One region of the Paenibacillus sp. GCM10027630 genome, then DNA from elsewhere that is predicted to be linked to it. Evidence: a T-box and tRNA genes for the amino acid it is inferred to sense, from the RefSeq annotation. Region 1 holds a T-box; the other holds one or more tRNA genes.

Evidence for each region. A T-box is a leader RNA that pairs with one kind of tRNA and senses whether it is charged. The one in region 1 lies ahead of ACFQ0C_RS34375 (glutamine--tRNA ligase/YqeY domain fusion protein), so its partner is inferred to be a tRNA-Gln.
Region 2: it has a tRNA-Gln gene. The T-box ahead of ACFQ0C_RS34375 (glutamine--tRNA ligase/YqeY domain fusion protein) is inferred to sense a tRNA for this amino acid. The anticodon was not compared.

Annotation. Positions count from the first base shown of each region.
Region 1 is NZ_JBHTGY010000092.1:10,906-22,972, forward strand. Features, by position in the region: gene ACFQ0C_RS34310 (ATP-binding cassette domain-containing protein) at 1-612, shown strand, start outside; gene phnM (phosphonate metabolism protein PhnM) at 815-1,993, shown strand; gene ACFQ0C_RS34320 (phosphonate C-P lyase system protein PhnL) at 2,008-2,736, shown strand; partial or broken gene ACFQ0C_RS34325 (PhnD/SsuA/transferrin family substrate-binding protein) at 2,822-3,881, shown strand; gene phnC (phosphonate ABC transporter ATP-binding protein) at 3,925-4,713, shown strand; gene ACFQ0C_RS34335 (PhnE/PtxC family ABC transporter permease) at 4,703-5,488, shown strand; gene ACFQ0C_RS34340 (PhnE/PtxC family ABC transporter permease) at 5,489-6,358, shown strand; gene aac(2')-IIb (kasugamycin N-acetyltransferase AAC(2')-IIb) at 6,575-7,294, shown strand; gene ACFQ0C_RS34350 (hypothetical protein) at 7,451-7,624, shown strand; gene ACFQ0C_RS34355 (GNAT family N-acetyltransferase) at 7,824-8,288, shown strand; gene ACFQ0C_RS34360 (ArsR/SmtB family transcription factor) at 8,691-9,017, shown strand; gene ACFQ0C_RS34365 (VOC family protein) at 9,150-9,530, shown strand; gene ACFQ0C_RS34370 (aminoglycoside 6-adenylyltransferase) at 9,772-10,569, shown strand; T-box leader at 10,634-10,887, shown strand; gene ACFQ0C_RS34375 (glutamine--tRNA ligase/YqeY domain fusion protein) at 10,960-12,067, shown strand, end outside.
Region 2 is NZ_JBHTGY010000098.1:241,817-253,883, reverse strand. Features, by position in the region: gene ACFQ0C_RS38720 (ABC transporter substrate-binding protein) at 1-1,040, shown strand, start outside; gene ACFQ0C_RS38715 (ABC transporter permease) at 1,058-2,044, shown strand; gene ACFQ0C_RS38710 (ABC transporter permease) at 2,041-2,907, shown strand; gene ACFQ0C_RS38705 (ABC transporter ATP-binding protein) at 3,031-3,954, shown strand; gene ACFQ0C_RS38700 (ABC transporter ATP-binding protein) at 3,944-4,555, shown strand; gene ACFQ0C_RS38695 (C40 family peptidase) at 4,573-5,052, opposite strand; gene katA (catalase KatA) at 5,322-6,773, shown strand; gene ACFQ0C_RS38685 (hypothetical protein) at 6,892-7,383, shown strand; gene ACFQ0C_RS38680 (WYL domain-containing protein) at 7,451-8,254, opposite strand; gene ACFQ0C_RS38675 (helix-turn-helix transcriptional regulator) at 8,229-9,554, opposite strand; tRNA gene ACFQ0C_RS38670 (tRNA-His) at 10,364-10,438, shown strand; tRNA gene ACFQ0C_RS38665 (tRNA-Gln) at 10,444-10,517, shown strand; tRNA gene ACFQ0C_RS38660 (tRNA-Ser) at 10,718-10,787, shown strand; gene ACFQ0C_RS38655 (TROVE domain-containing protein) at 11,118-12,067, shown strand, end outside.

The DNA of each region.
Region 1 (12,067 bases):
TTCGATCAGGAAGTGAGCGGTGGCGAGGCCTACCTTCAACCCTATAAAGAGGGCGGAAGCAATTTGTTTGATGAATCCTCGCAACAAAAAAGATACATCCGAAATCACCTGATGGGCAAAGTGTATCAGAATCCGGTGCAGGGCCTAAGGATGAGGTTTTCCTCTATTGGCAACATTGCGGAGAAAATGATCGCAGCCGGGAACCGGAATGTAGGAACGATGGAATCCAGAGCGAGTGAGCTGCTGAATCGGGTTCACATTCCCGTGTACCGGATGAAGGAAGCACCGAAGAATTTCTCCGGCGGCATGCAGCAGAGAGTCCAAATAGCCAAGGCGTTGTCCAACAACCCCCCGATTCTTTTACTGGATGAAGTGACTACGGGACTCGATTTATCTGTACAAGCTAATGTACTCGACTTGATTAAGCATCTGCAGAAGGAATTGAAAATCAGCATGCTGTTAGTTTCCCATGATCTCGGTGTGATCCGTATGATGGCTGATCGGACGATGGTGATGCTGGATGGCCGAGTGGTAGAACAAGGCCTGACCGACCAAATTCTCGAGGATCCGCAGCATCGATATACACAGCAATTGGTTCATTCATTGCTCTAGAAGCCCGGTGAATTGCCTGCTGCGATAGCGGATCATTCTTCCGATCCCTGTTGTCCCCGAATTTCTTGTATGTATGACGCTTTATTGGTTGAAATTCGGTGACAAGGGCGAACGTTGACGCTTCTCAAGAACGATTCCGCCCTCTACACTACTTATTCACCGGAGTTCTAGTTCATTCATTCAATAGATGGAGGCTATCCACATGTATCTAATAACCAATGGAATCATTATTACGGAAGAAACACTACTTGAAGGATTCGACCTCTTGGTAAAAGGAGACAGAATAGAGAAAATTGCCCGACGGGGTGAAATCATGCTGGATAGCAAGATGGAAGTGATCGATGCAGGCGGAGGGTACGTTTCCCCTGGATTCATCGATATTCATTCCGATTACATCGAACATATGACCGCGCCGAGGCCAACCTCACTATTCGATTTTCGTCTCAGTCTCATAGAAACCGAGAAAGAACTGATTTCTCATGGTATCACGACTATGTTTCATTCGCTGTCGATATTCAAGTCTGCCGATTATAAATACCGCCCTATCCGTGAACCGGAGAACGTTCAAAAATTAATTGATCTGATTGACCAAACCCATAAAAGCAAGCATTTGGTGCGGCACCGGTTTCACGCCAGATTTGAGATCGATAATCTCGATGAGACGGACAATTTGAAGCGCTATATTACAGAGGAAAAAGTCCACTTGATTTCATTCATGGATCACACACCAGGGCAAGGGCAATACAGGGATCTGGAGGTATACAAGAAGACAATCAGAGGCTATGACGATCTAACCGATGAAGGCATCGAACAGATTATCGCCAATCATCAAACGAAACCAATAATGACCATAGAGGGAATTAAGGAAATTGCCCAGATGGCCAAGGATCGAAACATTGCCATTGCTTCTCATGATGATGACTCGCTGGAAAAACTGGATTTGGTTGAAAGCTTTGGCACAGCAATCAGTGAGTTCCCGATTACATTGGAAATTGCAAAGAAAGCAAAGGAGAAGGGTCTATTCACTGTTGCCGGTGCACCTAATGTAATTCTTGGCGGCTCGCACAGCGGAAACCTCTCTGCAGCGGAAGCTGTTCAGCATGAATGCATTGATATTCTTTGCAGTGATTATTACCCGGCAGCAATGCTTCACGCGGTGTTTCAACTAGCCGGCCAAGGCGGAAAAAATCTGGCGGACATGTTTAAGCTGGTCACCCTACATCCTGCAAAAGCAGTTAATATGGATGGAGAATTTGGCTCTATCAAGGAAGGGAAAAAGGCGGATATCCTCATTATTGAAAAGATTGAGCCGGATTTCCCTGTTATTACTGCAGTATGGGTAGATGGAAAGCTGATACAAAAAACGAATTACAGGATTTAATAAGGGGTGATTGCATGGAAAACATACTCTCAATAGAGCAATTAACCAAATCATTTACATTTCACAATTTGAATAAACAGATCAGAGCCATCGATCAAGTAAACTTATTCCTTAAAGAAGGCGAATTCGTAGGAATTACCGGCAAAAGCGGCAGCGGAAAGTCTACCATATTGAAATGTATTTATCGCACTTACTTGCCGCAGTCCGGAAGTATCTGGTATAACTCTCAAAGATTCGGACAGATTGATCTGGCGACCGCTTCCGAGATAGCCATCATTGAATTACGCAAGTACGAAATCGGTTATGTGTCGCAGTTTTTGAACGTTATGCCTCGAACGACGGCCCGGGAACTGGTCAAAGAAGCTATCGTGGAAACAGGCCATGATACGGAATCAGCCGATTTAAAAACAATCAGAATGCTGGAGCATTTTGAACTTGACAGCAGCTTGTGGGATAGCTACCCAGCTACCTTCTCAGGCGGTGAAAAGCTGCGCTTGAACATTGCAAGAGCGATGGTCAAGCGGCCGAGGCTGCTGCTATTGGATGAACCGACGGCGAGTTTGGATGAAGCTTCCAAGGGCAAGGTTAAGGTTCTGATCCAGCAGTTGATGAATGAAGGGACCACAATGCTGGGAATATTTCATGATCTTGAGTTCATGCAAAATTTGTGCAACCGGGAATATAACATAAGGGATGGCAGTGTTTTATTGACTGAAAAACAAAAAAACCATACAAGAAATTAAAGCTGCATTAACAATCCGTTGATATATGACATGTACACTAAGTAAGGTTATTGAATATTTTTTAAAATTCGGGAGGAGTTTGAAAATGAAAAAGTTAATGGCTCTTGCAATTTCCTTATCCCTCACAGCAGTAATGGCAGGTTGCGGTTCAAAAGCGGCGGATTCTCAGAACGCAGCTGCACCTGTAAAAACGAAGGATACTCTTACAATGGTATGGTACCCTAACGAATCGGGTGCGGATTTGAAAGATACTCGGGAAGAGCTGGCCAAAGTAATTGAAACAGCAACGGGAAAGAAAGTTCAACATAAGACAACAACGGATTATATCATTGCTATCGAGGCTATTGCCAACGGCACTGCGGACGTAGCTTTTATGGGACCTCAAGGCTATATTGAAGCGAATGCGAAGAATAAGAAGGTTCAACCGATGGTTGTGCCAAGTGGAGCCTCAGGTACACTGGACGACGCCGTCTATTTCAGCTGGTTAAACGTTAGAAAAGGCGAAGAGGAGCCTTATAAAAACGGAAGCGGTTTTGCTATTGACAATATTGCCGGCAAAAAATTCTCCTTCGTGTCCAACAGCTCCACTTCAGGATTTAAAGTGCCGTCTGCCGGAATTGTAAGTTATTTCAGCAAAAAGGGATAAATACAAAAACTTGACTGCTGATGATCTGCTTCAAGGCGGTAAGGACAAGTTCTTCAGCGAGGTGCTTTACGGAGGTTCACACCAAGGCTCCGGTGTTAACTTGCTGACGAATAAAGCGGACGTCGCAGCATTCTGCGACACTTGTGTAGCTAACTATGTTGAATTGTCGTCCGGTAACGCAAACAAGCCAGGTGCGGTTTACAAAGTGAAACAAGGCGCTGCCGAGCCGTTTAATACATTGGTGGGCAAAGAATTCACCTTAATCTCCGTTACACCGGTTCTTAATTCTCCATTTGCTGTCAACACAGGTACGATTAGCGCCGAAGATCTGAAGAAGATGAAGGATGCCTTCCTTTCCGATGCAGTTACCAAAAATCCTAAGATTTTCTTGCCGAAGGATTCCAAGGATTCCGGTTTGTTCAAGTTAAGTACCGGCAAAGAACATTTCCTTGCAGTAGAAGATGCATGGTTCAACCCTGTTAGAGAATTGTCGAAATAATGCTCCAAGTCTTTTTCCACAAATTAAACTATGGGAGTTAACCATGACAACGTTATTGGAATTCAAGCAGGTATCGAAGCAATACGGTGCAGATACAAGAGCGTTATCAAATATTAACTTCGCTGTTAAAGAAGGGGAGTTCGTCTCGATCATCGGTCCTTCGGGAGCGGGGAAATCGACTCTCCTTCGCTGTATTAACCGTATGATTGACGCGAGCAGCGGAGAAATCTTTTTTGATGGCGCCAATGTTTTGGGGTATAGAAAAAAGGAATTAAAGAGGCTGAGAACCCGAATCGGTATGATTTTTCAACACTATAATCTGGTCAACCGCCTGAGCGTCATAGAGAATGTCCTTCATGGCCGGCTAGGCTACAAATCTACCGTTGCAGGTGTGCTAGGATTATACACGGAAGAAGAGAAGGTACAGGCTTATAGCGTCTTGAAAACCCTTGGCTTGGAGGAACAAATGTACAAGCGTTGTGACCAGCTAAGCGGCGGACAAAAACAACGAGTAGGGATAGCCCGAGCCTTGGTTCAGGATCCCAAAATGCTGCTCTGCGATGAGCCGATCGCTTCTCTGGATCCGAACGCATCCAAAATCATTATGGATCACCTGAGAAATATTTCGTCCACGATGGGAATTACAGTTGTCATCAATCTGCATCAGGTGGATGTGGCGCTGAAATACGCCGATCGAATCATAGGTGTTAATAGTGGCAGTATTGTGTACGATGGTCCCCCTGAAGGCATCCATTCAGAGCAGCTTCGCAAAATTTATGGCTCCGAACTGGATGAACTTTTAGTGGACCAGGGAGGGAAATATGCAGGTTAATTTCTTTGCCGTTAAAAGAAGAAATTCCTTCCTCTACTGTGCCTTATTGATCGTATTGACAATAACCGCAATCATCATTACGGAATATGACGTAGTTAAGGGCTTTACATCTATACCGAAAGCTATAGATTGGGCCTCTGCCAACTTTTATCCGAATGAAAAGGCCTTGAAGAAGCTTCCCGTTATTTTCGACACGCTGATTGAAACTGTATTGATATCCATTGCCGCAACCACCGTATCTGCCGTGTTTGCTTTATTGTTTGCTATCTTTGGTTCTAAAACGACAGGAGTCGGTGGAGTATTGAGCCAACTGAGCAGAGCAATCGCTACTTTGTTTCGTAATATCGATGTTGCGGCATGGTCCATGATTTTGTTGTTCTCCTTCGGCCAAAGTGTTATGACAGGGTATTTCGCGCTCTTTTTCGGATCTTTCGGATTTCTTACACGTGCGTTTACGGAAGCAATCGATGAGGTGAGCAACAGCTCTGTGGAAGCACTAAGAGCGACGGGAGCCGGTTATTTCTCCATTATTTTTCAATCGGTGATCCCGTCGAGTATTCCTCAGCTTCTAAGCTGGATGCTGTTTATGGTGGAAACGAATATTCGTCATGCTACCATAGTAGGAATTTTGACTGGGACGGGGATTGGATTTTTGTTCAACCTGTATTATAAAAGTCTTAATTATAGCTCGGCAAGCTTGGTAGTGATCGTCATCGTTGCCGCTATTTTATTGATTGAATCTATTTCAAATTATGTTAGGAGAGTGATTTTGTAGATGGGACTTGATGAATCCGTCAGAGCCGTTTATGACAGAGCTGGCAACAAAATTGAACCGATTCCTGGCAAAATTAAGGCTAAGCCTTTCAATAAAGCGTCTTTCGTTATACAGATCACTTTATTCACGCTTGTGGCGTTGACTGTATACGGTTTCAGCACATTCGATTACAAAGGTATTCATGTATTCGAAGCCATCTATTCGACGGCTGTTTCTGTCAAAACCATGTTTTTCGAACCTCATTTTCAACATTTTACATTTACCGAAGCACTTAAACAGATTATCATAACACTCGGTCTTGCATTTTTAACTACTTTGTTCGGTGCGATCATCGCGTTGTTTCTAGGGTTGATGGCGGCACGTAATCTGTCCACAAATTCCGTCTCCGCATTTATCAAAGGTGGATGTGCTTTTATCAGAGCCGTTCCTACGGTGTTATGGGTTTTAATATTTGCGGTATCTGCGGGTTTGGGAAGCGTAGCAGCTGTCATCGGCATGACGTTTCACTCGGTCAGTTACTTGGTTAAAGCTTACTCGGAATCATTCGAGGAACTGGATAAGGGTGTTATCGAAGCATTAAAGGCGAGCGGAGCTAATTGGTGGCAGATTGTGTTTCAGGCAGTTATCCCTTCCTCTATCACTTATCTGGTCTCATGGACTTTCATGAGGTTTGAGATCAATTTTGCCGTGGCGGTTGCCATGGGAGCAGCGGCCGGGGCAGGCGGAATCGGTTTTGATATGTTTATGGCTAGCGCATTTTATTACGATTTGAGGGAAATTGGGAGCATTACGTATTTCATCCTTGCGTTTGCCATTCTGTTAGAAATCTTGGCTACCCGTATTAAAAGAAAACTTAGAGTTAATGTATAAGTAGGATGAACCGACCAATTGCTGGATTATGGATTCAACTATTGATAGGGCAGGCGAATGATTGTATTCGACCTGTCCTTTTCTATGTATGAGAAAATGTCTTTTTATCTACGGGTAGGATTATTCGACTATAATAAAAAATTCTCAGGTTATCTTTGAATATTTTGATATTATCGATAGTGACAGGCATTTTGAATGGATTTGAGGGATAAAACCGTGAGGGATCGGAATGAAATCAAACTAACTGCCCATAAACTGATGGAGCTCCATGTTGAAGCGTTATTTACGCATGATCAGAATAGGAGGCTTCGTACGATTAACGAGCCTTGGCCGGGAGAGGACCCTGCTCCCCGATTTTTCTTGGGGAGGACTATTGAAGGAACGGCTTTCTGCCGGTTCCGGTATGATGTTCCGGAGATACTTATCGAAAAGCTGGAGAAATTAGGCGCCGATGAATCCATCGTTAGTGATTTTCAGACGAAACCAAAACATTTCGAAACATACATAAAACTCCTCCAAGGGGAAAGGTTTACGATGGGACCTTGTTTTCTTGTTCCTGGAGAAGCAGCACAGACTATGCATACGGTCAGCATCACCAGGGACAATATGACGGAATTTTTGCGCAGCGGTTTTGAATGGCTGACTTCAGAAATAGACTACGTCCAGCCCTGTATAGCGCTAGTGTACGAAGGTCGAGCTGTCTCGATCTGCCGCAGTGTTCGTATCACATCCAGGGCACACGAAGCAGGGATTGAGACCTTGGACATGTTTCGTGGGAAAGGATATGCTGCAGCCGTTGTTGCCGGATGGGCAATGGCGGTACGGAAGCTGGAGTGTATCCCGTTATACAGTACTTTGTGGGGAAATCTTGCCTCCCAAAGTGTCGCGAGAAAATCAGCCTTATCCTTTTATGGGGTGAATTTCACAGTGAGTTGATCCACATTATGCGTAAAAATACCAATATATGTAATAACTAAAGTCATTACTAAGTCATTACCGTCTACATGACTGCAGTAACTAGTTAAGAAATTATGGAATTGATAACATTATCAATGCAACAACCAATTATTGAAATGAAGGGAGGCAAATTGAATGGAGCTGTTACGTAAACGTTTGATAATGGGAGTTTTGGCAATAACATTGGCAACCGGAGTAGGACTTTCTTCAGCCCCAAGCAAAGCAGATGCTATGTCAGCAATCTTTCCGCCATGTGATACTTTTATGGATTGTGTCTATACAGCAAGCTGGTACTATTTCTATCGGTAACTAAATCGCATTTGTGTTTAATTGTCAAAGAGTCTCGTATTCACGAGACTCTTTGTTGTTCATAACAATTCAATCAAATTCATTTAGCCAGGTTGGTCAAGATCCTTTTCCACTTCCATGTATGTGCAATTGAGAAAATACATAAATATGAGGAAGAAGGTGGAGTACCCTAAGTAATAGGAAAAGGAGCAGATCAGGCATGAATGTAGTTATTGTCGATAATGAGGCTCTTAAAGAGAAGATTGAGGATCTATTGTACACTGAGATGTGGGAGCCATACGGAATGGGTAGAGATATGAGACAAGCTCTCGCCATGTCGGGAGAGGAAGTAAAATTCGCGTATCTGGAGGGCGAGGACGTCGTTGGAGCCATGGTTTTGATAGTGAACGGTACAACAGCGGAAATCCGATTTGCCGCGGTCGCTTCACATTTTCGGAAGCAGGGCATCGGGCGCCGGCTATGGGAAGAAATTGTTACGTACATCACCCACCAATCGAATATTTCGACGGTTGAGCTGCATTCCAGGAATATAGCGATCCATTTTTGGAGCAGCCTCGGCTTTAAGGAAGATTCACCATGGTTAGATCATAAGCTGTATGAGCCGCATGGGATCCGTTTTAAAATAATGAAGTACAACTTCCCCATACAGAGTGAAAACTTATAGAAACATTGTTTCTTTTTGAAATATCTGTAGATTAATGGTTAATGGAAAAAGTGTAGAGAAGCTTGCTTCAAGGCGGCTTCTTTTTATTTTCATTGAAATAATAAGTAGAATAACGTGTTGTTGGCAAGTCTCCATTGTTACATTGAATAACCATCATTAGTCTCAGATGAATAATGAAGTGAAGGTGTTCAATTAATTTCATGCCATTAATTATTAATAAAGCTAATTTTAATGGCGAGGATCACTAACGCCATGGGCATTGAATTTTGAGACGAAATGTGTCTTAACCATTCCTTTTCAGTAATATTCCTGTTATGGTATATTTACTAGGATAATGAAAAATAAACTACAACTACTAAACGAAGAATACCTACAATTACAGCAAGAGATCGGATGATGACCATGGATACTAACGTCATGAGTGCATTGGCAGAGCCTAACCGCATGCAGATTGTTGAGCTTTTGCGCGAAAATCCGCTCACGGTAGGGGAAATCGCCGAACGGCTGCAGCTGCGCCAGCCTCAAGCATCCAAGCATTTGCGTGTTCTTAGTGAGGCTGGAATCGTGGAAGCCAAGGTGGACGCGAATCGTCGGATCTACAGACTGCTACCTGATCCCTTTCGGGAGCTGGATGATTGGCTGGAAAGCTACCGCGTCATCTGGGAGAAGCGGTTCGACCGCCTGGATGACTATTTACAAAAGCTGCAGGATAAGGAAACACGGATGTAACGCTGTGGCAGAACAGGAATGGAATGAAGCTTGAAAGGTAATATAAATTGTCATTGGGTATCAGATACCTTGATGATGGATAGGATTAGGAGCATCGGGTTTAGTATTTAATTATATAAGGAGTGGAAGCCTATAATTAGTAAAGTTGGGCAAATTATGTTGTATGTAAATAATCAAGATGAGGCAGTTGAATTTTGGACAGAAAAAGTAGGATTTAGTGTGATTTCTGAAGAAAATAACGGTCAAGGAATGAGATGGATTGAAATTGCACCAACAAAAGGCGCACAAACAAGCATCATCCTACACAATAAGGATTTCGTTGCTAAAATGTCACCTGGGCTAAATCTTGGTACACCTTCTTTAATGTTTTTTTCGGAGAATATCGATGAATTACGTAGTGATTTATCAAATAAAAATATCAAAGTCGGAGAAATTGTTAATATACCTTCCGGTAGAGTATTTAACTTTGCAGATAATGAAGATAATTACTTTGCTGTGATGGAAAACAAATAAATGATTACTAATTAAAATAACGATCAGCCATTGCGCTTATCGTAGCTTTTGTGAAATTGAGAACTGAACCAATATCTAGGTGGCTGACGGAAATTGTCGGCTGCCTTTTCGCTATTTAAGGTCTTTCAATAAGAACTTATATTGGTTCCGATTTGATAAATACTATTGAAATTAATATATCAGGTGTGTTATGTTGGCGTAATGCCTATTTTTAATAGGTTAATTTACAGGGGTGATTAGGATGTTAAAACATCATGAAAAATTTGTTGAAAATGTAATAAAGAACATAAAAGATGATGAACGCTTTGTAGGTATACTTGCTGGGGGTTCAATGATAAATAACAGTATGGATCAGTTTAGTGATCTTGATTTGATTCTTGTTTATGAGCCAACATATAAAGAGGATATTATGATGAACAGACTACAAATTGCAAGTGAATTTGGTCATCTTTTATCAGGATTTACTGGAGAACATGTAGGTGAACCTCGAGTACTAATTTGCTTGTACAAAACACCTCTTCATGTAGATTTAAAATTTTTAACCATTGAGGAGTTAAAGGTTGGTGTGGAAAAACCTCTTGTGATGTGGCAACGGGATTCATCCTTAAGTCAGCTGCTTAATGAAACCAATTATTCTTTCCCTTATCCTGATTTTCAATGGATTGAAGATCGATTTTGGGTATGGGTACATTACGGTGCTACAAAACTTGGAAGAGGAGAGCTTTTTGAATTAATCGATTTCCTTTCATTTGTAAGAGGGACTGTTATTGGTCCATTAGTGTTAATGAATAACAATTTACTACCAAGAGGTGTTCGTAAAATTGAAATGGATGCACCTGATTTTATCGAAGCATTAGAAAAAACAGTAGCTGTTCACGAAAAAGAAAGTTGTTATAACGCAATGAAATCTACAATATCACTATATTTAAATTTTAGACAAGGTTATGAAGGCGATATCCAAATAAAATCAGAAGCTCAACAAGAATCCATTAAGTATTTAGAAGACGTATATGGAGGAATGCAGAAGTCCATATTTTAGGAATTTGAGTAAGAGAATAGCAGTTTACAAAAAAGGGAATCATTTGATATTATTAAGTCAATATTCAAACGCGATGATGAGAAGAGTAAGGGAAAATGTTCTTGCACAGAGAGCTCCGAAAGCTGAAAATGAGCAAAGAGCTTTTCCACGAAACAAGCCTCTGAGCAGCATGTCGGAACCCTCAATGGTGATGGCATGACGGGAGCTCCCGTTATAGAGCTAGAGTATAAGCATTGCCTGCAATGCCGTACTTGAAGAGGTTAATATGGCGACATATTAATGAACCTGGGGTGGTACCACGAAAATTTCGTCCCCAAGACAGAAGGTCTTGGAGGTGAGGTTTTTTTTGTTTCTGGATACCACTTTTGCATTCATTAGGAGGAGTCGACATTGGATAATAAGAAGGAGCATCCTACAGAAAACTTTTTGTTAAAGCTGATTAGTCAAGAACTTGAACAGAGTGCATTTGGCAGGGATATGTGCACACGATTTCCTCCCGAGCCTAACGGTTATCTTCATATCGGAAGCGCCTACGCCATTCACTCGAATTATACAATAGCCCAAAAGTTTTACGGAACGTTTCACTTACGTTTTGACGATACAAACCCTCTTAAAGAGGACATTGAGTATGTGAACGGGATCATTGCGGATATCAAATGGCTTGGCTACGATCCGGGGGAACATATCTACTACGGCTCGGACTACTCAAACGAAATATATAACGCTGCTGTCACCTTGATCAAGCATGGTAAGGCCTATGTGTGTGATTTAACGCCAGAGGAAGTAACGGAGTATCGAGGGACTTTGACGGAACCAGGCAGGAACAGCCCTTATAGGAACCGATCAGTCGAGGAGAATCTGGAGCTTTTTACGAAAATGAAAAATGGGGACTACCCAGCATCCTCCAAGGTTGTTCGCGTCAAAATCGATATGGGATCACCCAATTTAAATCTACGAGATCCTGTTATTTATCGAATTATCCATGCTGAGCATTACAGGACGGGAAATGAATGGTGCATCTATCCGATGTACGATTTTGCTCATCCTATCCAAGATGCGATTGAAGGTATCACGTATTCTTTATGCTCTATTGAGTTTAAAGATCACCGCCCCTTGTACGAATGGGTCTTGAGGGAGCTTGAGATTCCTGAGCCTCCACGGCAAAGGGAGTTCGGTCGGCTGAACTTAACTGGTGTAGTGACAAGTAAACGGTTCTTAAGGCAGCTGATAGAAGGAGGACACGTAGACGGTTGGGATGATCCTAGACTTCCTACCATCCGAGGACTTAGAAGACGAGGCTTCACGGCAGAAAGCATACGCAGCTTTATTGAGGAGATTGGCAGCATCCGAAACCAAAGCACGGTTGACATTTCGCTCTTGGATCATTGTCTCAGGCAAGATCTAAAAGCAAAAGCGATTAGCGTCATGGCTGTTTTGCAGCCTCTAAGGGTCATCATTACTAACTACCCGGAAAATGACACGGAACTGCTAACGATTG
Region 2 (12,067 bases), on a different contig from region 1:
AGCTTGTGCAGTGGGACAAAGGACAGCAAGTCATCGTAGAGGCTAATCCGGATTATTACGGTACCAAACCTGTGTTCCAAAAGCTGACCTTCTTGTTTCTGAGTGAAGATGCAGCATATGCAGCAGCAAAGGCCGGGAAGGTTGATGTCTCTTATATTCCCGCTGCATTCAGTAAACAGCCTGTCACCGGGATGCGGCTGGAGACTGCCCGTACTGTAGACAATCGCGGAATCATGTTCCCTTACGTAAAGTCCGGCGCCAAAACCAAGGACGGCAATCCGATAGGTAATGATGTAACCTCTCAATTATCCATCCGTAAAGCTATTAATATCGCTATCGACAGAAAAGCTCTTGTACAAGGAGTACTGGAAGGACATGGAACGCCGGCATTTACCATCAATGACGGTTTGCCTTGGTTTAATCCGAAAGTGGTCATCACTGATGCCAATTTAAAAGAAGGGCAGCAAATCCTTGCCAATGACGGTTGGAAGGACAGCAACGGAGACGGCATTCTCGAAAAGGGCTCCTTGAAGGCCGAATTCAGTCTCTTGTATCCTTCGAACGACGTTACCCGCCAATCTCTTGCGATTGCCGCAGCTGATATGATCAAGCCGCTTGGGATCAACGTTAAGGTTGAAGGAAAGAGCTGGGATGAGCTGGGAAAGCTTATGCATGCGAATGCTGTGCTTTTTGGCTGGGGAAGCCATGACCCGACAGAGGTATACAGTGTTTATAGCAGTAAATACAGCGGCATTGATTATTTGAATCCAGGTTACTATACGAATCCGACTGTCGAGAATTATATGAAGCAAGCATTGCTTGCTCTAAATGACAAGGATGCCAATGAATTCTGGAAAAAAGCTCAGTGGGACGGCAATACAGGGTTAAGCGCGCTAGGAGATGCACCTTGGGCATGGCTTGTCAATATCGATCATTTGTATTTGGTCAAGGATGGGTTGGATATCGGCAAACAGCAGATTCATCCTCACGGACACGGTTGGCCGGTTACCAGCAACATTGAGGAATGGCGCAAAAAGTAAGCAGGGGGATGTCGTTGATGCATAACATCATGTTATATGGACTGCAGAAAAGCTTGAAGCTGATTATTCTGCTGCTTGCGGTAAGCGCCCTCTCATTCGCGCTAGTCGAATTTTCACCAATCGATCCTGTCCAAGCTTACGTGGGAGCAGATATGCTGCGAGTTAGTCCTGAGCAGCGTGAGGCCATAGCAGCACATTGGGGATTTGACCAACCGCCTGCTGAGCGTTACATACGCTGGATTACTTCATTGATCGGTGGTGACTTCGGTATGTCGATGATATACCGAAGCCCTGTGCTTGAAGTTATCCAGCAGCGGTTTCTCAGCTCGGCTGCTCTGATGGGAACGGCTTGGCTCTTATCCGGCATTATTGGTTTTAGTGTTGGTGTCGTTGCCGCTATGAAAAAGGGTACGTGGATAGATCGGGTGATTCAGTGGTATTGTTATACATTGGCTTCAACGCCCACCTTCTGGCTTGGGCTTGTATTATTGCTCCTATTTGCTGTGTGGCTGGGCTGGTTTCCCATTGGCTTGGGCGTTCCGGCAGGTGTATTGGCCCAAGATGTTACGTGGCAGGACCGGATGGTTCATATGTTTTTGCCTGCTCTTACCCTAAGCTTTACCGGTATTTCTACTATAGCACTGCACACCCGTCAGAAGCTGATATCTGTGTTAGACAGCGATTATATTCTGTTTGCCAGAGCGAGAGGAGAGAGAGGGTTTACTTTGTTCTGGAGACATGGCTTGCGCAACGTGGCACTGCCTGCGGTTACGCTCCAGTTTACCTCCTTCAGTGAATTGTTCGGAGGAGCCGTGCTGGCTGAACAGGTTTTCTCCTATCCCGGGCTCGGACAAGCAACAGTAGAGGCTGGACTGCGCGGAGATGTACCGCTGCTGCTGGGCATCGTGCTGTGCAGCACGTTGTTTGTTTTTACCGGAAATTTATTGGCCGATCTTATATACCGTAGGGTAGATCCGAGAATGAGGGAAGGAGATGTCCTATGAGCCGAATAAACGAAATGGCGAGGAGCGGTTTTTTCCATCTGCCCAAGCTTCATCGAAGACATAAAACATGGCTGTCTGCTCTTTTCACAGCTGTGTTATTAACGGCAGTTTGGCTTGGATCTTCGCTGCTTGGAAACGATAATCTATCCATCAGCCTGAACTCCCGCAACCTGCCGCCATCGTTGGCGCATCCTTTTGGCACCGATTGGCTCGGGCGGGATATGCTGACGCGTACACTCAAAGGGCTTGTCCTAAGCATCAAAACAGGTATGCTCGCAGGAGCGGTCAGTGTCATAATTGCTGCTCTATTGGGGCTGCTGGCGGCTACTATGGGCAAGATCACGGACCGTTTAATTACATGGCTGATCGACCTGTTCTTGAGTGTCCCTCATCTTGTTACGTTAATTCTGATTGCTTTTGTAATGGGAGGCGGGGCAAAGGGGGTAATAGTAGGTGTAGCGTTGACCCATTGGCCGAGCCTTTCCAGAGTTATTCGCGCTGAAGTCATGAACCTTCGAACCGCTGAGTATGTGCAGGTATCCCGACGTTTAGGCAAATCCCGCTGGTGGATCGGTACGAGGCATATTTTACCGCATTTGCTTCCACAGCTGCTGATCGGGCTGCTGCTTATTTTTCCGCATGCCATACTGCACGAGGCTGGCGTTACCTTTATAGGAATGGGATTGTCTCCGCATGAGCCTGCGATCGGGATTATTTTATCGGAATCCATGAGATATCTTTCTACCGGGATGTGGTGGTTAGCTGTATTCCCTGGATTATGCTTATTAATTATTGTGATTGCTTTTGGCCGATTAGGTGAAAATCTTCGACTGCTTGCTGATCCGAACAGGGCTCACGAGTAGACAGGTTGATTCAATGACTGGAGTAACCCTTAACTGTTTAGCCGTAGGTAATTAAGGAGAGACGTAAGCGGAGTGGCAGCAAATATTCAACAAGTAATCAACAAGAGTGAAGGAGGGGCTGCTATGTCCTTGCTTAAGGTTAACGATTTATGTGTAGGATTTACCCAATATATTAGTCTTTTGCGCCAAAAGCGTCTTCAGGTTATACATAACCTCGAGCTTGCTGTGGATGCAGGTGAAGTAGTTGCAGTAATTGGCTCCAGTGGTTCGGGTAAAAGTATTCTGGCTCATGCGGTATTAGGCATTCTTCCAAGCAATGCTCATGTATCCGGCAATATCTCTTTTGGAGGCGAGGAGCTGACTCCGTCCAGACAGGACAAGCTGCGGGGGAGCGAGATTGCATTGATTCCCCAATCCGTGCAGTACTTGGATCCCTTAATACGTGTGGGAAAGCAGGTTAGGCATTCTGTGAAGACAGGAGACCCTGTTAAGGCCCAACGCGCTATTTTCCGGCGATATGGGCTAAAGGCAGAAGTCGAAACCATGTTTCCGTTTCAGCTTTCCGGCGGTATGGCGAGAAGAGTTCTCGTATCAACGGCAACGGTAAGTGGAGCAAGGCTCGTCATTGCTGACGAGCCGACTCCTGGGCTGGATGCAGCCTCGATCAAAGAAGCACTTGGTCAGCTGCGCGAGCTTGCGGATCAAGGCTGTGCGGTAATGCTGATCACTCATGATATCGAATCCGCCCTAACCATATCGGATCGGATTGCCGTGCTCTATGCAGGGACAACGGTCGAAATAGCCAACCGAGAGGACTTCAGCGGTAAGGGAGAGCGGCTGAGGCATCCTTATACGCAAGCTTTATGGAGGGCGCTTCCGCACAATGATTTTGTTCCTATTCCCGGCTCACAGCCACTATCGGGAGCTGTTCCCGCAGGCTGTGCATTCGCGCCACGCTGTCCATTGGCGGTGCAAGCATGCATGGAAAGCTTGCCCCAGGCTAGTGAGCTTCGCGATGGGATGGTGAGGTGCATCCATGCCTCTTGAAGGAAGAAAGCTTGGTTATCGATATAATACGAAACATTGGTTATTTGAGAAGTTTGATATTCGCATTGAGCCTGGCGAAATTATCGGGCTTGCGGGGCCCAGCGGCTGCGGCAAGTCGACCTTGGGACGACTGCTGGCAGGCTACGCCGAGCCTATTCAAGGAGATGTCACGCTTGGCGGCGCTCCGCTGCCCCGAAGCGGTTACCATCCGGTGCAGATGGTGTTCCAGCACCCGGAGAAGGCGGTCAATCCCCGCTGGACGATGCGGAAGACGCTGCTGGAGGCGGGGGAGCCTGATCCGCAGCTCCTGTCAGCGCTAGGGATCGGTCCGGCTTGGCTGGACCGGTGGCCTAATGAGCTGTCCGGCGGTGAGCTGCAGCGCTTTTGCATTGCCCGGGCTCTAGGACCGGGCACCCGTTACCTCATTGCCGACGAAATGACGGCCATGCTGGATGCTATAACGCAGGCGCAGCTATGGCAAGCTGTTCGAGACAGAGTGAAGGAGCGCCGATTGGGTGTGCTAGTCATAAGTCATGAACGCCATCTGCTGGAGAGGCTGTGCAGCAGATTGATTGACTTCAGCTCTACCCATGATAGATGAATGGGTTCAATCTAATTCTAGTAGTGGCGGGCTGTAATATAACGCGTGCTCCAGTAGCCGGTATTCAGAGATGAGATGACAACTCCAGAGCTTTTAGTATTGCTGATGAACTCTCCATTTCCAATATAAATACCAACATGATCGATATGGCCGGGCTTATTCACACTGAACATGATAAGATCACCAATGGATAACTGCGCTTTATTAGGTACTCGAGATCCGAATTGTGCTTGTGCGCTTGATCCCCAAGGGAGATTAATTCCGTTCTGACTGAAAACAAATTGAGTAAACGCAGAGCAGTCAAAAGTCAGATGCTGAGGATCTCTAGTACCAAAGCGGTAGGTGACTTTACCGATATAAGATTTAGCTGTATTAACAAATTTATGACCGTTAGTAGCATAACTCTCTTGTGCCGAAGCCGCCGTAGGCATCGTTAAACCAATGGCAGGAAATAAAAGTGATAAGGCAACTGTGGAAGCAATGACTAATTTTTTCATTATGTAGGCTCATCCTTTTCCATATATGGTATTGTGAAGCGCTTTCAGGTTTAATGTACCATAGGGAATGCTGGGTTGGCTTTAGAGGATTAATGGTTATGAAGGGCATATTTCCCAACATCTCATAATGAGGAGGTCTCAGCTTTTCCGTTATTTTGGACGGTATAAGAATGAATGTCCCTCTACAGTCATAAATATGAGTAAGGCAAGTGAGGTCAGTACATAGCGTACTTTTATATGACTAAAAATAATTACGAGGTGATTCTATTATGAGTACTGAAAAGAACAAGCTTACTACCAGTTGGGGCGCTCCCGTTGGAGACAACCAAAACTCAATAACAGCAGGCCCGCGCGGTCCCGTACTTATTCAAGACGTACATTTATTAGAAAAGCTCGCACATTTCAACAGAGAACGTGTTCCTGAACGAGTAGTTCATGCTAAGGGAGCGGGTGCACACGGATATTTTGAAGTCACGAACGATTTATCTGCTTATACCAAGGCTAATTTTTTGTCAGAGGTAGGAAAGCGCACTCCCATGTTCATTCGGTTCTCAACCGTTGCCGGTGAACTGGGTTCTGCAGATACGGTGCGTGATCCGCGTGGATTTGCCGTGAAATTTTATACAGAAGAAGGAAACTATGATTTGGTGGGCAACAATACGCCTGTTTTCTTTATTCGTGATGCCATTAAATTCCCTGATTTTATTCATACACAGAAACGTCATCCGCAAACACATTTAAAAAACCCGAATGCCGTATGGGATTTCTGGTCCTTATCTCCTGAGTCCTTGCATCAAGTTACTATTCTAATGTCTGATCGAGGAATTCCGGCAACGCTAAGACATATGCATGGCTTTGGGAGCCACACCTTCAAATGGGTAAATGCGGAGGGTCAAGGCGTATGGGTTAAATATCATTTTAAAACCGAACAAGGGGTTCAAAACTTAGCTCCTGAGGTTGCGGCACAAATCGCCGGTGTTAATGCCGACTATCATACGGAAGATCTCTTTAATGCCATTGAAAACGGCGATTACCCAGCGTGGAAGCTCTGTGTTCAGATCATGCCTCTGGAAGACGCTAATACTTATCGGTTTGATCCGTTCGATGTAACCAAGGTTTGGTCTCAAAAAGACTACCCATTAATTGAAGTAGGACGAATGGTTCTGGATAGAAATCCGGAAAACTATTTTGCGGAGGTTGAACAAGCTACGTTCTCTCCTGGAACTCTCGTGCCCGGTATCGATGTTTCCCCAGATAAAATGCTTCAAGGCCGATTGTTTGCCTACCATGACGCGCATCGTTATCGTGTAGGAGCCAATCATCAGGATTTGCCAATCAATCGAGCGCGGAATGCTGTGAACAACTATCAGCGGGATGGACAAATGCGTCATGATAACAATGGCGGAGGATCTGTGTATTATGAGCCTAACAGCTACGGCGGGCCAACAGAAACACCGGAGACTAAGCAAGCTGCCTACGAAGTGTCGGGATTAGCGGATAGCGTGGCCTATGATCATAATGATCATTATACACAAGCTGGAGATTTATACCGTTTGTTAAGTGAAGATGAGCGTGCACGGCTGGTTCAAACCATTGTTGGCGCTATGCAGCCTGTGGAGAAAGACGAAATTAAGCTTAGACAAATCGGGCACTTTTATAAAGCAGATCCGGAGTACGGTCAACGCGTTGCGGAGGGTCTTGGTTTATCAGTACCTGAATGAATTTAATAGTTGGAGGCAGCTATCTATTTCTCATCCAAGATAGCTGCCTTTCTTTTTCTAACAGTAGCATTATAAGTGAAAACGCAATCATAAAAATGGATAAAACGAGGTGATCGCAGTGAGGACCCGTTTATTATCAGAGCAATTGATTAAAAAACGTTTCCCGCATTTAAGATATGTAAGGGTGCATACTCAAGGGAAAAATGCAGCGACCATTTATGCGTGGAATGATGATTTGCAATTGCCCCAAAAGGAAATACGCAGCTTGAAATTATTTGCTTCCGACCATTTGCACCCCTATGTGTGCTTTAAAGTGAAATCGTACAACATGGTCCAATCCGACAGGGTTCCCCAAGCCCAAGAACTGCCTCAATCCGTAATAAATTCAGCTATGAGCAGAAAATTAGATCAGGATGAAATAGTGACGTTAATCAACCGTCTATTCTCATACGGCCAATTGACCTTTAATAGGTATGATTCGACTAACGCCACCAATCATTTTGATTTTCACTCGACCGTATTTGTAAACCAAATAGATAAGGAGTTGATTTACCATTATTTATGTGAGCTGATTCCGTTGGGTTCCAGCTGTGAAGTGACTTTTTATTAGTCGAAAAACCCGCGAGCTTCGCGGGTTTTTGGGTTGGTTAGGAGTTTTTATTAAAGATTGTGCCGGATCAGTTTTGGTCAGCATATCGGGCAATCGCTTTAGATGAGGATTCCAGCATGCGCCTCTTGAGATAATCACCTTCAACAATTTTTACTCGCAGTCCGAGGAATCGAATTTTTGACAATAAAAACTCGCTTTCGTCTGCAAGGTAGGTTACATGAATTTGATAGATACCGGAGTCTTCATCAAAGGAGACCGACTTTTCAAAGCAGGAAAAAGCGTATAAAATTCGTGACAGTTCAGCATTAAAGGTCGGAATGACTTGAACCACTGCGTATTCTTTACGTGCCTCTAACAGGCGCTCTAACGTTATCTTCAACGTTAAAACCCGATCGTCAGGCAGAATCGTTTCCTCTACCGTTACGATATTTTTTAATTTTGTAGACATAAGAGAATGAATGCGCGTATTGTACCATTGCAGGTACCATTCTCTTTTCACCATGTTGTATTCCAGCTTATGAGGGAAGCCGGACTGATTTGTTTTAACTCCGCCATGCTTAATACGGTAAGTAAGAAGGATCCCTCTGTCCTGCATAATTATTCGACGGAACGTGCGAAGTAGTGGATGGTAGACCTGCCGCTCCTGGCTTTTGGCTTTTTCAACAATAATCTCACTTAATTCGGTTAAGGCCTCGGTATTTAAAAGGAGGTTGAGCTTGCTCAATGTATCCGGTGTGAAGGCTTCGGCGGAGGCCGAGTGTACCAGCATCGTTTTCAGCCATGACCTCTCTTGGGAAGTTAGCGCCAAGGAGCCTGCTGCGTCTAGACGTGAGATGATTTGGAAGTTAAATATTTTCTCGAATGGATTCATAGTAGTTGTGAATCTCCTTCCATTCTGCAATGAATTCCTTACGAAGCCATGCAGGTTCCAGGACCTCACAGCTCGAACCGAAGCTCCGCAACCACGGCTTTATTTCATAGATTCCGTTTACATTGATTTCGTAGCGGAACGTTGCTTCCGATTCATCCGTAATGGTTCCCCACTGTCCTTGCGTCTCAACCCGTTCCCGAATAAAATTAGCACCAGATATTTCAGGATTATAAAATCGAGCGACCACTTTAATAGTGCGCATGGTATCCGTAACCCAGCTTGTTTTCATCTGTTCTTCTACAGCGCTGAGTTTTCGAGCAAACTCTTCTTCTTGAACGGTGTCGCCTTCTTCAATCTGAGTAAGTCCCTCCATACGGAATTTCATTATTCCTATGCGGGTATTATGTCCGATTAAATACCAGCGCCCGTATTGATGGTCATAGATGACTCGGAGTGGGAGTACCGTTTCTGCAATACCCTTCGTTTCTCGCTCAAAGAGTGGATTTGTATTTTGAGAAGCGTAGTTCTTACCCTTTTTAGGTGATAGATAAAGAAAATGGAGCTTTTTTCGCTGCTGAATGGCGCGGAAAATCGTATAGAGATGCGCCTCGTCGAGAATGCGTGAATGGTAATTGTATTTGTATCGGTGGGTTTCCGCAGCCTCAGCATTAAATCCCCGATTTCGTAAAACCTTTTTCAAGGTATCACGAAGCAGATAGCCCTGCACGGACGGAATCTGCGTGTTGGCGATGACATCTACATAGTCGAAAAGATCCATGAGTTCATCGTCGGATAATTGGTCGACTAGGTCGTTAGCTGCCCTGTATCGATAGGGACGCCCTCCGTTTGTACGGATAATAACGCCAACTTCCTCCAGATATTTCAGATCTCCTCGGATGGTCTTTTCATCGGGGAGTGGACAGTCGGCTGGCATTTGCTCGCTGCAGATGTCCTGCAAATCTCTGGCAGTTAGCTCCTGCGATTGGACTGCGGTTAATAGTAATGTAAGCCGGATGCTTTCCGTTTCTTTAATGGACTTCGCGCGAAACAAGAAAAGGAGCAGCGGCTCGGCAGATTCATAATAATTATAGCGGAGCCCCTCTGAGAGTTCAGTTCCTTGTTCCAAAGGGAGACCTTGTTGTAGGACGGTTACCATTTCTTTAAGATTTCGCAGCGTTTTATCATAGGTATGTACAGAAATGCCGAGACGATCGGCAAATTGTTGTCTGCTATATGCTCCCCCAGCTAAAGCCAGCATGCGAAGAAATTGAATCTCCTTGTCGAAACTTTCACGAGCCATTTGCTTTCCCCCTGCATGTAGCGATTCCGTTAATATTATGATTTTCATTATATCAAGCGCTCGAGTTGAAGAAAATGGAAAAGTTTTTATGGTTCGCCATACATTCGCCCTGTTCGTGAGTTCTTAAATCAGCGAAAATCAAATTGTGAAACCGAGGTCGTAAGGTGCCGGGGGCGCAAAATCATTATGTGAAAAGAGGTGCAGGACAATGAAAAATTTCAATCCATGGGGAATGAAGAATCACCAAGATATTAAGAGAAGTCCAATACAGACTCAGGAGCATAAACAACATCTTTCCTGTAACCAATTTCATAATGGCATTCTTTACAGACGCAGAAGCATTGCGGTCAGTAAGTTGTGCACAACAACTTGACCCCAGCTTTAAATTTTACATAAGCGTTCATGTAAAGACTGCTTGATACCAAGTGGTCTTTTTCTATGGCTAAAATGCTGTAGGGAAGGATCAGTGGGTAAAGGGGGTCTTTTTTTGATCCCTTCAAAGTACATAGGGCAACAACACAAAACTTATGCAGGCTGAACTTACAGCCAATTGAAAGCGAGGTGAGAAGGATGATGATGATTAAAAACGATTGGCAGCATCAGGAAAAGCATCAGGAATTCAGTAACAGGTATAGCCGATTCATAAAAATGAGGTATGATCCGCCGGACCATAGGCATGAACGCTCCCTTTGCCTACTGGTGAAGAAGCACCCTCATACGTGAATTGAGCTATCTATGCACGATGATTCGTCTCTGCCTTTTGCAGAGGTGAATCCGTGAACAGATAGCTTTTTATTTGGCAACACATGGAGACCATGGCGAAAGGGCGAACGCGGCGGATTGTGACTCCGCAAGTACCAGTTCGAGTCTGGTTGGTCTCCCCAAATATTGCTCGGTAGCCAAGTGGGAAGGCAGATGACTTTGAATCATCGACCGCAGGTTCGATTCCTGCCCGGGCAGCCAAATTTTATCTCGGATGGGTGACATCACATAGGCTGCTGCACAAGGTGGCTGACAGATTTGCGGGATATACCCGCTCCTATCCACCAATGGGATTTTCATCTTTTTACTTATCGTCATACTTTCACCATGTTCGTGAAGGTGAAGATGAGCGAAGATAGATGCATAAAGCCAAATCCAATAGGGATGAGGCAGACAATATTGTTGAGGCGCATGGATGGGTTACTTCGACTTTTAATCGGCTTGTCGTTGGTTCGAGTCCAACTCTCACCGCAGGGTGAGGTAGCTCAGATGGTAGAGCAGCATGTTCCTTTCCGCACTTTTTCCTCAACAATGAATTGAAAAAAGATTTCTTAGGTGTGAGGCGCCAGAGAGGGCTACTTCGTCAAAAAGGACGGTATAGAGCGCACAAACGCTGTACCGATGTCTTCTCAACTTATTTCCTCACACCACCACACAAGTGAATACCGGCGAGGCGCCGGGGAGGGTTTCTTCGCTACTTATGCGCCACAATGATTTACCCGGTCTTTATGGCAGGTTCGACTCCTGCAGTTAACCTTCTCTGCTTTTCTTCGCCGGTTTTTAATTAAGGAGGCTATAATCATGAGTTTTGCGAAAAAATTGTTCTCAACTATAAAGAATAAAGAAGGTTTCCCAGCCTACACCCGCTCCGCCGAGGAGCAATACGTACAGACACTGGTAACCAATACATTTGGCAACACCTTCTACGCTGATCAGCAACAACTTTTAACTGAAGCGGAAGAAATGCACCGCGAAATGGCACAAAGTAACCCATTGTTTATGGCTAAAGCCATTGTCTATGCCCGGAATGAAGGATATATGCGCTTGCAGCCTTTGTTCGGATTGGCAATTCTGTCGGCTTACCGACCAGATTTGTTTTCGAAAATCTTTCTGAATGTCGTGCGGATTCCTTCCGATTTGACCGATTTCCTAATGATCTTGAAGGGTTTGGGTCGTGGGGAAGGTGGGCGTGCCGTGAAAAGGCAAGTTAACCGTTTTCTAGCAAGTATATCTGAGTACTGGGCAATCAAGTATAACGGCCGAGGACGAGGATACAGCTTGGGCGATGCGATTGCAACAGCTCATCCGAAGCCAGCTGATCTAAAGCAGCAAGCGCTATTTCGTTACTTGCGAGGTCAAGAGGCCAACTTGTCTTTGCTCCCCCAAGTGCAAGCACTGGAGCAGTTGAAGAAGGCGGATTCTGAAGCAGAGCAATTAAACTGGATTGAAACTGGAAAATTGCCACATGAAGTGGTTACTGGGGCTGTTAAGCCAACAAAGGCAGTTTGGGATGCGCTTCTTCATCAAATGCCGACATTTGCGCTGCTTCGCCACTTGAATACGCTCGAGCGAGCAGGTGTTTTTGAAAATCGATACAACTTGGAGACAGCGGTAGAACGCTTAACGGATCAACGAGGATTGCAAAAATCTAAGATTTTGCCTTTCCGATTCGCTAAAGCATTTCGGCAAGTCCAACATCCCGTTCTGCGCGATGCGCTTCGAGATGCTGTAGAGTATACGTTCGCGAATTT